DNA from 2 places in the Pantoea sp. X-Soil-ISGK-275 genome. Region 1 is predicted to be linked to the other one. Evidence: predicted binding sites of a transcription regulator. Region 1 holds the regulator's gene; the other holds the start of a gene.
What was found. Region 1 encodes LexA, which represses DNA repair genes until DNA is damaged. Its sites were predicted from a motif close to TNCTGTATGTACATACAGNA; they were not measured.
Positions count from the first base shown of each region.

Region 2: a site for LexA is predicted at 2,641-2,660, ahead of umuD (translesion error-prone DNA polymerase V autoproteolytic subunit). Genes of this name have one in related genera too.

Region 1 covers NZ_AP035976.1:376,766-382,124, forward strand. Annotated here, with positions in the region: gene plsB (glycerol-3-phosphate 1-O-acyltransferase PlsB) at 1-1,496, opposite strand, end outside; gene AC6I8A_RS01675 (diacylglycerol kinase) at 1,624-1,992, shown strand; gene lexA (transcriptional repressor LexA) at 2,098-2,712, shown strand; gene dinF (MATE family efflux transporter DinF) at 2,849-4,171, shown strand; gene AC6I8A_RS01690 (CsbD family protein) at 4,336-4,548, shown strand; gene zur (zinc uptake transcriptional repressor Zur) at 4,623-5,141, opposite strand.
Region 2 covers NZ_AP035978.1:157,596-162,954, reverse strand. Annotated here, with positions in the region: gene umuC (translesion error-prone DNA polymerase V subunit UmuC) at 829-2,103, opposite strand; gene umuD (translesion error-prone DNA polymerase V autoproteolytic subunit) at 2,112-2,561, opposite strand; gene AC6I8A_RS24315 (hypothetical protein) at 3,096-5,264, opposite strand.

The sequences.
Region 1 (5,359 bases):
GGGCGTTGCGGTTCGATAGGATCAATCGCATCGCGCCAGTCCGGCACGTTTTTGTTCAGGTAGTTCATCAACGGCAGCGGTTCGCCGAAGTTAACGTAGCCCTGACCAAGATTGCGCAGCTTACGCAAGCCGCGCACCATCTGCAGGAAGCTCTCTTTCTCTTTGGCCGCGCCACGCAGCTCTTTGGCATACGTGCCCACTTCCATCACGTGCTCGTAACCGATGTAGATCGGCACGAAGGTGATCGGGCGACTGCCGCCACGCAGCATCGCCTGCAGCGTCATCGACAGGGTGCCGGTTTTCGGGTCCAGTAAACGGCCGGTACGCGAACGTCCGCCTTCCACAAAATATTCAACGGAGTAACCACGGCTAAACAGCTCGCCGAGATATTCACGGAACACGGTGGAATAGAGTTTGTTGCCCTTAAAGGTACGACGAATAAAGAACGCGCCCAGGCGACGGAAAATCGGGCCGGCTGGCCAGAAGTTCAGGTTGATCCCCGCAGCAATGTGCGGCGGCACCAGGCCTTGATGATAAAGCACGTAGGAGAGCAGCAGATAATCCATGTGGCTGCGGTGGCAGGGCACATAGACAATCTCATGACCATCCTGCGCCAGCTGACGCACGCGCTCACCGCCATGTACGTTGATGCCCTGATACAGGCGGCTCCACAGCCAGCCCATCACGCGGTCAGTGACCTTAATCGCTTCGTAAGAGAAGTTCGCCGCCACTTCTTCCATCATTTCGATGGCGTTCTGCTGGGCTTTCTCATGCGAAATCTTTTTGCTGCGTGCTTCATCTTCTACCGCTTTTTCAATCGCTTTGGACTGTAAAAGCTTGTTGAAGAGATCCTGACGTGCAGGCAGACGCGGGCCGACCGCAGCCAGACGTTGGCGGGCAAAATGAATGCGCGCCACGCGAGCCAGCTTCTGCGCAATCGACTTATCGGTACCGTGTTCGGTCGCCATCTGGCGTAGCGAAACGGTTTGCGAGAAGCGGACAAAGCTGTCGCGGCCGTGCCACAAAATGGCGAAGAACTTCTGCACGCCATTCAGCACGCGCAGATGCGGCGTGGATTCACCGGATGTTTCACGTCCCGGCGCGCGACCAAACATCACCGCGACCGGCAGCATTTGCACGTCGAGTTGCGGGTTGCTGCGGTGCAAATCCAGATAATCGTGGAACAACTTCACCGATTCGGGATTGGCCACGAAATAGGGAATCACGCGTGGGCCATCGTGGATAAACACGTGGCGCGGCAGCAGGGTGCCATCGATCTCCAGCGGAGCCAGCGGATCGGGCAGATCATGTTTCAGGCATTGAGCACGCAGCGTGAGCAGATCAGCCTTTGAATCATAAGGCAAAACATACATCACCGGACGTGTCGGATCGATCCCGTGTTCAGAAACGGGATCGGTCGGAATGACCTTACTTTTTACCAAAATAGAGAGTGGTAAATTCAATAATTTGTAATAGAGTTTACGCCAACCTGACATAGACAACTTTAAGCCTCTTGTTAGCAAAGCGCGGCAAGCATACCAGAAAGCGCAGCGAAGGTCTGTGGCTCTGCCGCCTCAAACTGCCCACACATTGACGTCAAAATAGTTCAAGGGTTCCATAGACATGGCAAATAACGTCACCGGTTTAATAAGAATAGTGAAAGCAGCCGGTTATTCCTGGCAGGGCCTACGTGCCGCATGGCAGCATGAAGCCGCATTTCGGCAGGAAGCCGTTGCCGCGCTGGTGGCCATTCTCGTGGCGTGCTGGCTGGATGTAGATACCCTCTCCCGCATCTTGATGATTGGCTCGGTGGTGCTGGTTATCATCGTTGAGATCCTTAATAGCGCTATCGAGGCGGTGGTCGACCGCATCGGGCAGGAACAACATCCGCTCGCGGGCCGCGCCAAAGATATGGGATCGGCCGCCGTATTGCTGACTATCTTACTGGCTCTGTTCGTCTGGATCGCGCTGCTCTGGACGCATTTGAGATAGGGATTCCAGATTCATCAAACCGCTGATTTTTCCCTCTGTTACGGTTTTCATTTCGCGAATACCTGTATATACTCACAGCGACTGTATAAACAACCAGGGGGCGGGATGAAAGCGTTAACTGCACGGCAGCAACAGGTCTATGACCTGATTCGCGACCATATTAACCAGACGGGCATGCCGCCAACGCGTGCGGAAATTGCTGCGCAACTGGGTTTTCGCTCGCCCAATGCTGCTGAAGAGCATCTGAAAGCGCTGGCGCGTAAAGGCGTAATTGAAATTGTTTCCGGCGCATCGCGCGGGATTCGTTTACTAATGGAAGAAGAACCAAGCGAAGGGTTGCCGCTGATTGGTCGCGTCGCTGCCGGTGAACCCTTGCTGGCGCAGGAACATATTGAAGCCCACTATCAGGTGGATGCGAATCTGTTCAAACCGAGTGCCGATTTCCTGCTGCGCGTGAGCGGCATGTCGATGAAAGATATCGGCATTATGGATGGCGATCTGTTAGCCGTGCATAAAACGCAGGAAGTGCGTAACGGCCAGGTTGTCGTGGCGCGCATTGATGATGAAGTCACCGTGAAACGCTGGAAAAAGCAGGGCGCGATTGTCCATCTGCTGCCGGAAAACACCGATTTCCAGCCGATTGTCGTTGATACCCGTGAGCAGTCGCTAACCATTGAAGGTTTAGCTGTCGGGATTGTACGCAACGGCGAGTGGCTCTGATCAGTTTCTGATCCTCCCCAACTGCGGCGGTGCGAATTTGCGCTGACCGCAGTCTGCTGTTTTACTTCTCTGTGACTCTTTCTGCGGCTCATGCTGGCGCCATTACGCTGATTACCGCACACAACGGAATGGGCTGATGCAGCTGTTTTCCTCTTCAGATAAAACACTCTGGCGGCTAGCGCTGCCGATGATCCTGTCAAATATCACCGTCCCGTTACTGGGCGTGGTGGATACCGCCGTTATTGGTCATCTCGATAGCCCGATTTACCTCGGTGGCGTCGCCGTGGGCACAACAGCGACCAGCTTCATCTTTATGCTTCTGCTATTCCTGCGCATGAGCACCACCGGATTGACCGCTCAGGCATTTGGCGCCAATGACAAAACCGCGCTGGCGCGCGCCTTAACGCAACCGCTGCTGATTGCCCTGGTTTTTGGCGTGCTGTTTATGGTGCTGCGAACGCCGGTAAGCAGCCTGGCGGCAGCTTTAATGGGCGGCAGCCCGGAAGTGCAGCAGCAGGCGCAAATATTTATTGAGATTCGCTGGCTGAGTGCCCCCGCAGCCTTAGCCAATTTGGTGATTCTTGGCTGGCTGCTAGGCGTGCAGTATGCGCGCGCACCGATGGTGCTGCTGATCATCGGCAATCTGGTGAATATCCTGCTTGATCTGCTGTTCGTACTCAAACTGCATTGGGGTGTGGCTGGCGCGGCGGCGGCCACCGCGCTGGCAGAATATGTCACGCTGGGCGTGGGTTTGTGGATGGTGGCGCGCGTGCTGAACATGCGCGGTATCCATTTTACTCTGCTTAAAAGCAGTTGGCGTGGCGATGCGGCGCGGCTATTCCGCCTCAATCGCGACATTATGCTGCGTTCTTTGATGCTGCAAATTTGCTTCGCGTCACTCACCATCCTTGGCGCGCGGATTGGCCCGGATGTGGTGGCGGTCAATGCGGTGCTGTTGATGTTTCTCACTTTTACCGCATACGCGCTGGATGGTTTTGCCTATGCGGTTGAAGCCTGTTCGGGTGAAGCGGTTGGGGCCAAAGATCGCAGTCGGCTGTTGCTGATTTGGCATGCGGCTTGTCGTCAGGCTTGCTTCGTTGCAGCAATCTTTGCGCTGATTTATGCGTTCACCGGTCCGCAAATTGTGGCGATGCTGACGTCACTGGAAGCGCTACGCGAGATGGCCGACCGCTATCTGATTTGGCAAGTGATTCTGCCGCTGATTGGCGTCTGGTGTTATTTGCTGGATGGCATGTTTATCGGCGCGACGCGCGGTCGTGAGATGCGCAACAGCATGGTGATAGCGGCAATCGGCTACGGTCTAGCGCTGCTCACGTTGCCATGGCTTGGCAATCACGGTTTATGGCTGGCAGTGACGGTGTTCCTGGCGTTACGCGGACTGACGCTGTGGCTGATTTGGCGCGGTCACTGGCTGCGCAATAGCTGGTTCAACGCCTGAATAAGCGAAGCGTAACCTACAGATTAATCTGTATTTCTCTGCAAACTGCGAAGCGGCTACTACAATTACCTTATACGGCGCACATGAGTAGCGCGTTGTCTGGGTATATCGCCAGCTAAGCAGGCAATATATCTATCTCACTCAGGATGTAGTGGAGGATTATTATGAACAAAGACGAAGCGAGCGGAAACTGGAAGCAGTTTAAAGGTAAGTTTAAAGAGAAGTGGGGCAAGCTTACCGATGACGATATGACGGTGATCGAAGGTAAACGCGATCAGCTGGTCGGTAAAATCCAGGAACGCTACGGTTATGCAAAAGACCAGGCCGAACAAGAAGTTAAGGACTGGGAAAGCACCAATAAAGATTACCGCTGGTAATTGCCCCTGAGGAAGATGCTCCTACCCGCCAATCATTTAGCGTAGTGATTGGCCCGGCACAAGGACGTGCCTCTCTATTTTCTTACCCGTTTTTTTCCCTCAACCTGATGATCATGCTCGCAGCTTTCATGATGCGTGCAAGCCGCCACTTCTGCGCAGCTCTCACACAGGCCATGTGCCTCAATCACGGTATGACGCAAAGAAAATCCCGCCTGATCCGCTAACGCAGCAATGGTCTTTTCCACACCATGAGCATGTTTTTCAGTCACTGCCGCGCAACCGTCACACACCAACATCACTGAAGTATGTGCCGGCTCATCAAAATGATGACAAACCACATAGCTGTTATTCGACTCAACGCGATGAATAAATCCCTGTTCCAGCAGGAAATCCAGCGCGCGATAAATGGTGGGCGGTTTAGCTTGCGGTTCACTGACACGCAGCTGATCCAGCAAATCGTAAGCGCTTATCGAACCATTCTGCTCTGCCATCAAGCGCAGCACTTCGGCGCGCTGAGTGGTGAGGCGCACGCCGCGATCAAGGCAAAGTGATTCAGCCTGGGTAAGAAGTTGTTCTGGCGTGAGGTTTGACATAAGCATTCTCCGGGTTGCAGGTGATGTTATTTTATCACACAAATTTTTACGCTGCTGTGATTGCTTATTTTCCTTAAACTCCTGCAGAAAACTCCCACCAATCAATCGATTATCCTTCCTGTTTACCCAACAACATTGTTGCAACCATTATGTCTGAAAAATCCGTCCAGCCAGACAGCGCAACGGCTACAAGGATTTTGCTTTGCAACTCACCGGGT
Region 2 (5,359 bases), on a different replicon from region 1:
TTTCAACGTCATTGATGACGTGAGGGTGGTCTTCGTTTGATAATCAAATTTGTTTTTACTCATCATCAACATACTTTCGCTACTGGTATATTCTTCCAGTTAGCAGTTCATGCCGTTGAAAAATTTTCTCATTTAATATTCCATTATGTATTAACGACCTGCTTCACAAACCATACGTTTTCGCGCCAGATTGGTTAATGTCGTCAAGAATTTCAATTAGCTTCTCGCAGCTTGCTTTGGCCTACCTATCCTTAAACAGCCTTAGCTAACTGACGCCACTTGGTGTTACTTCCTAAGGCGAAGTCTTGACCCACTGAGAAATTGAATATTTAACCTTGTTCAAAGTCATCCACCGGGTGCTTTTAGGCTTAAAGAACAATTATTACTTCTTATGGCAAGTGGCCATTTATACACATATGCTGCCTTTTCTGCGTACGCAGAAAAGAGCGCTCCGTTTCAACCTCAAGCTAATTAGACATTACGGCACTGACATCAGTCTTGAGGCTTCTGTCAGTCTGGAAATGAAAGTGAACCATTACGTCGAGATTGTCGTCAGAGCAAAAACTGTCATCGGGCGTAGCCTCAAACTGCGTGAGAATATGGCGATTGGGTAAAAAAACGCTGAGGATGAATCTGGGAGAATAATCATTTGTAATAACGTGACGATCGGCGCGATGGCCTTTGTGAATAATGATGTGCTGGCTAACAGTGGTCTACTGTGAAAAAAGCACGGAGGTCCGGCCAAAGTAATCGAGACTGCTTATTCGCCGCTCATCATGGGCAGCGCTGATAACGATCGGCTTCTTATCCGGATTTGTTCGACAGACCTTATCTGACAAATGCCACAGGGATATCTTTCCAATTTGTGGTCCATGCTGGGGAAAGCAGCTCCCGTTTCATTTTCCACTCGTTGTTCACTCCCTGACGCGCAAACCACAGGTTTCCCAGCCCGGACTGGTTAATACCGTCCAGCACCTTCATCAGCTGCGCGCTGTTTTTTCTCGGCTGATCTTCATCGAACAGGTTCAGCTGGCTGACGCCATGCGGCGTGAAGTCATCAAGCATGATGCCTGCCGTCATATAACGGCGACCTTCCAGCCAGATGCGGTCCAGCGAGCGCATGGCCACCTCAATGACGTCACGCGTATCCTGCGTCGGGCTCGGGAGCTTCTCACCAGCGCTGTTGCCGTAGAACACCTCATCTTTCGCGTGCGGCGAGGTCCGGATAAATACGCCAACGTGCCGGCAGAACTGACGCTCTTTCCTGAGCTTCTCGGCTGCGCGCGTGGCGTACTGGCAAAGCGCCTCCTGCATGGCCACCTTTGTGGTGATGCGTTCGCCGAAAGAGCGACTGGAGACGATCTGCTGTTTCGCCGGCGGCATCTCCTCGAGGGGTATGCATGATTCGCCGTTGAGTTCGCGCACGGTTCGCTCAAGCACAACGCTGAAATTTTTGCGGATGAGGGCAGGGTGCGCTCGCGCCAGCTGCAGAGCATTTTCAATACCCATCAGGTTAAGGCGCTTGCCGATGCGACGCCCCACGCCCCAGATTTCCTCTACGGGCTGATTCAGGAGAAGGGTTTCGGTTCTTTTAGGATTGCCGGGCGTCAGCGCAAGCACGCCGCGGAACTGCTTCCACTCCTTGCTGGCCCACTGCGCAGATTTCGCCAGAGTTTTGGTCGGCCCCATGCCGACGCCCACGGTCAGGCCGGTTGTGGCCAGTACGTGCGCGCGCAGGCGCCGCCCGAAATGCTCAAAGTCCTCGCAGCCATCGATGCCGGTTAAATCGAGGAACATTTCATCAATGGAATACTGTTCAACCCGGGGCGTCATTTCTTCCAGCGCTGTCATAATGCGCTGCGAAAGCGAGTGATATAGGGCGTAGTTGCTTGAAAATACGTGAACTTTCTCAGGATATTCCTGAGATTTAAGCTGAAACCACGGCATACCCATTTTGATACCCATGGCGATTGCTCCGACCGATCTTGCGATTACGCAGCCATCGTTATTACTCAACACAACCACGGGTTTGCCGCGCAGGTCCGGCCTAAACAGCGCCTCGCAGCTGGCATAAAACTTGTTCGCGTCGGCTATTCCAAACATAGGCATGGTTACCTCCGGCGTGCGCGGGTACTGTTGAAAAACCATGTGACCACGCCAAGCAGCTGCAGCTCCTCCGGATAGATGATGGGGTAGGCCGGATTCATGGGCAGCAGGGCAAGGCACGGCTGCAGCTGCAGGCGCTTGACCGTGAACTCGCCGTCTACCTCCGCGATGACGATGTCGTGGTGCGCGGCCTCTTCTGCCCGGTCAACCACCATGACGTCGCCATCAAACAGGCCGAGATCCTGCATGCTGTTGCCGCTGGCGCGCACGAAAAACGTCGACGCGCGCCGGCGAATGCAGAGCTCGTTGAGGTCGAGCTCTTTTTCGACGTAATCCTGTGCAGGGGAGGGGAAGCCGGCCGCGCAGGGCTCCGCGTAGAGCGGCACGCGGACTCTGGGCGTAAAGATGGGTGGCCAGAGCACAGTGAGATCCGAAGAACATGCTGCCTGTTTCATAGAGCAGCCCTCTGCAGATGATCCGGCGGTAAGGCAATTGCTGTCTGTATGTCGCGCATAAAAATCCTCCTCAAATTGATACTGTTTTTATATACAGTATTATTGAGGCGGATTTTTCTGGCAAGTCCCCTTAGCTGAATGAGCGACGTTAAGCCGCTCATCTGCCTGAATGGCGACCAGTTTTATTTTCCTGAGACTTAGGACGTTAGTTTCTGAAGCATCAAGTCTTTACTGAGCTGAACGGAGCTAAGTGAATTCAACTATTACGGCGCCAGCTGGGTAACAGTGGTCTGGAGTGAAATCTGGCGGCTTAATGACGTATTGAGGCATCAGAAAGAAGTCTCCGCATGACATGCCAGCCTGATTTTTTTGAAGTAGAGAGTACAGGCATAAGATGTCCGTTAAGTGCCAGGAGCGGACGTTAATGAGAACAATCTGTGGTAATCAACGGGGTGTAGGTCAATTAGATCGGACTGCCCCGCCTCGGTAGACGATCCTGCCCTATAGTTGGAGCATGAATTTCTCCCCGAAGCATTAATCAGATTGGCGGCGAACCTCGATTTCAACAATGTGGCGAGGTGTTCGCCCAAGCCGAGGATCTCCGTTGGCGACGGCGATGATGTCCTCATGCTCGTCGCCAGCCCACAGGCCAACAAGCTCGTGCAGAAAAAAATCCGCGTAGGAACAGCTAGCGTCGCGCACCTGCATCGCCAAAACCGTGGATTTGCTCGTGTGCAATTGGGTCAAATTTCTGACAAGCCGCGCTGTGGCAACCCAGAGAACCGGGCGAGGCGAGGCAGGAGTCGTGAATAGATAGTAGGCGTGTTCTGACTGCTTGAGTATGTCCTCGCACTGCTTCAGGTCGATGCCTACCGTCGAACTGAAGGCCCGTCCCGAATTAGTGCCTTTGCGCTTTTTCACCTGCATAAGGGTCGCACGCTGGACCACTGTTTCCCCCTTGTCCACGATACGGCTCAGGAACAGCACGTCTGCCCCCAGCGGAGCCCCGGCTGGTGTGTTTGCCCCTTCCTCTCGCTTGCTGGGTTGACGCACCTTCACTGTCAGGCTCGGATACGTCGCCCGCGTCGTAACCGAGAGTTGGCGCAACTGGCTGCTCGCGTTGCCGATCGCCTCCTTTGTCAAAGCCAGGAGGCGCGCCGTATGGACCTCCTCGTCCTCTCCCCAGGTCTCCGAATATTCGCGACAAAATGCTTCCTCAATCTGGCTAAGCGCCCTATGGATGACGCGCTCCACGGAAGGGTCGCTCAGCCAAGTTTGGGCTCCTACGCTAGGCAACGCAGTAGCACCCTCGCCCCGGCCAACTGGCCCCTCCAGATCCAGTGCCCCTTGCTTGGACCGTAGTAGTCCCTTGCCCCTCAGTTGTAGTTGCCGTACATGAGTGCCAACAAGCCGATTCGCAAACGCCAGATGCTCCTCGTCATCCATCAATCGCAAAAGCACTGGCTCGACTTCGGCGAATGCCGTCTGCTCGAGCCAAAGGCAGGCAAAATTGAGGAGCCCCTGGGCTAACTCAGGTTCCTCATTCACCTGATCGAACAGATCCTGCCGCCAGGCCTCGCGGGCGGCTGGGCCCAGTTGGGTCCACAGCGTTTCTCGATCCCACGCCGGGGATGGCAATTCTCTGAGGCTGGCAACGACGCTTTGCTGACTAGACCGCGCTGGGTCTCCAAACCCGTACCAAGCCGCTGCAAGTGCGAGGTCCGAGGGTATAGTGTCCACGGACAATGTAGTAAGCCTAGAGAAGGCCTTGGCAACGCAATCCTTGATATTGTCTTTCTTCTCTTTCTTCGAACGGATGTTCCAGCGCAGGAACAGATTACGTACATCCTCCGGCAATATCGCGCGGCAATGTTGGATTAGCTCAGGAAAGACTGACGGATCTGCTCGTTCAAAAACCTGTTCGCAAGCCCACCGGGATGTCTGCACTGTCGGCGAATGCGCAAATAGAGAGGAGACGAACTCAAGTATTCCGCGGTTTGAATAGTCCGACGTCATGTCGATATTTTTTTCCAAGTAGTCGCGTACACGATGCCAATACTGCTGGACCAGTTGTTCGAAAGCCCAAGCATTCGCCCCCTGATGAGGGTCGACTAGTTGAAGAACATAGATGCAATCTTCCTCGGACGTATTGACCACCAACGCCTTCATGATCTGCTGATCGTCCAAATATTTATTCCGAGAATATGAACGGTTAGCGAGCAACCATTTAACCCAAATCGCACGTGGCTCGATTTCCGCCACAATGATTTCACGTAAGCCCGGGGGATCGCCATTAAGTATGCCATCCCAGAAGATATCCTGAGCGCGCTGGTAAGAATTTGGGTCCAAGATAGAGGACGACTTCTCGATCCCCGTGGTTCCGTGTCCGAGAATTTTTAAGGTCAGCGCTATCTGCCCCTGCTGTGCCGCAGCCACGAATTCGGCCGTAAAGTGCTCACGCTCAGTTTGCGAATTATATGGCCAACTCGTATCCGTAAACCTGAGGTTCTCAGTTGATAGGTGGGAGTAGTCCAAACGAAGCATGTCTTTGTGGATGGTAAAATACAGTGCGAGGAATTCGACAAGCGGCTGCGCCCAACCTTCCAACGAAATACTGGCAACTGCCGATTGATTGTCGAAGTCAATATTTACGAACAAGATGATCTCCCTTTCCCCGTAGCTGGCACCGACGACCTTCGCCATGGTGGTCTGCAGATTCTCAATCTGTCTACCGTAGACAAATCGCAGGCGGTTCAAGGAACCGCCCTTAGACAAGAACAGACATTATAGAATTCCGG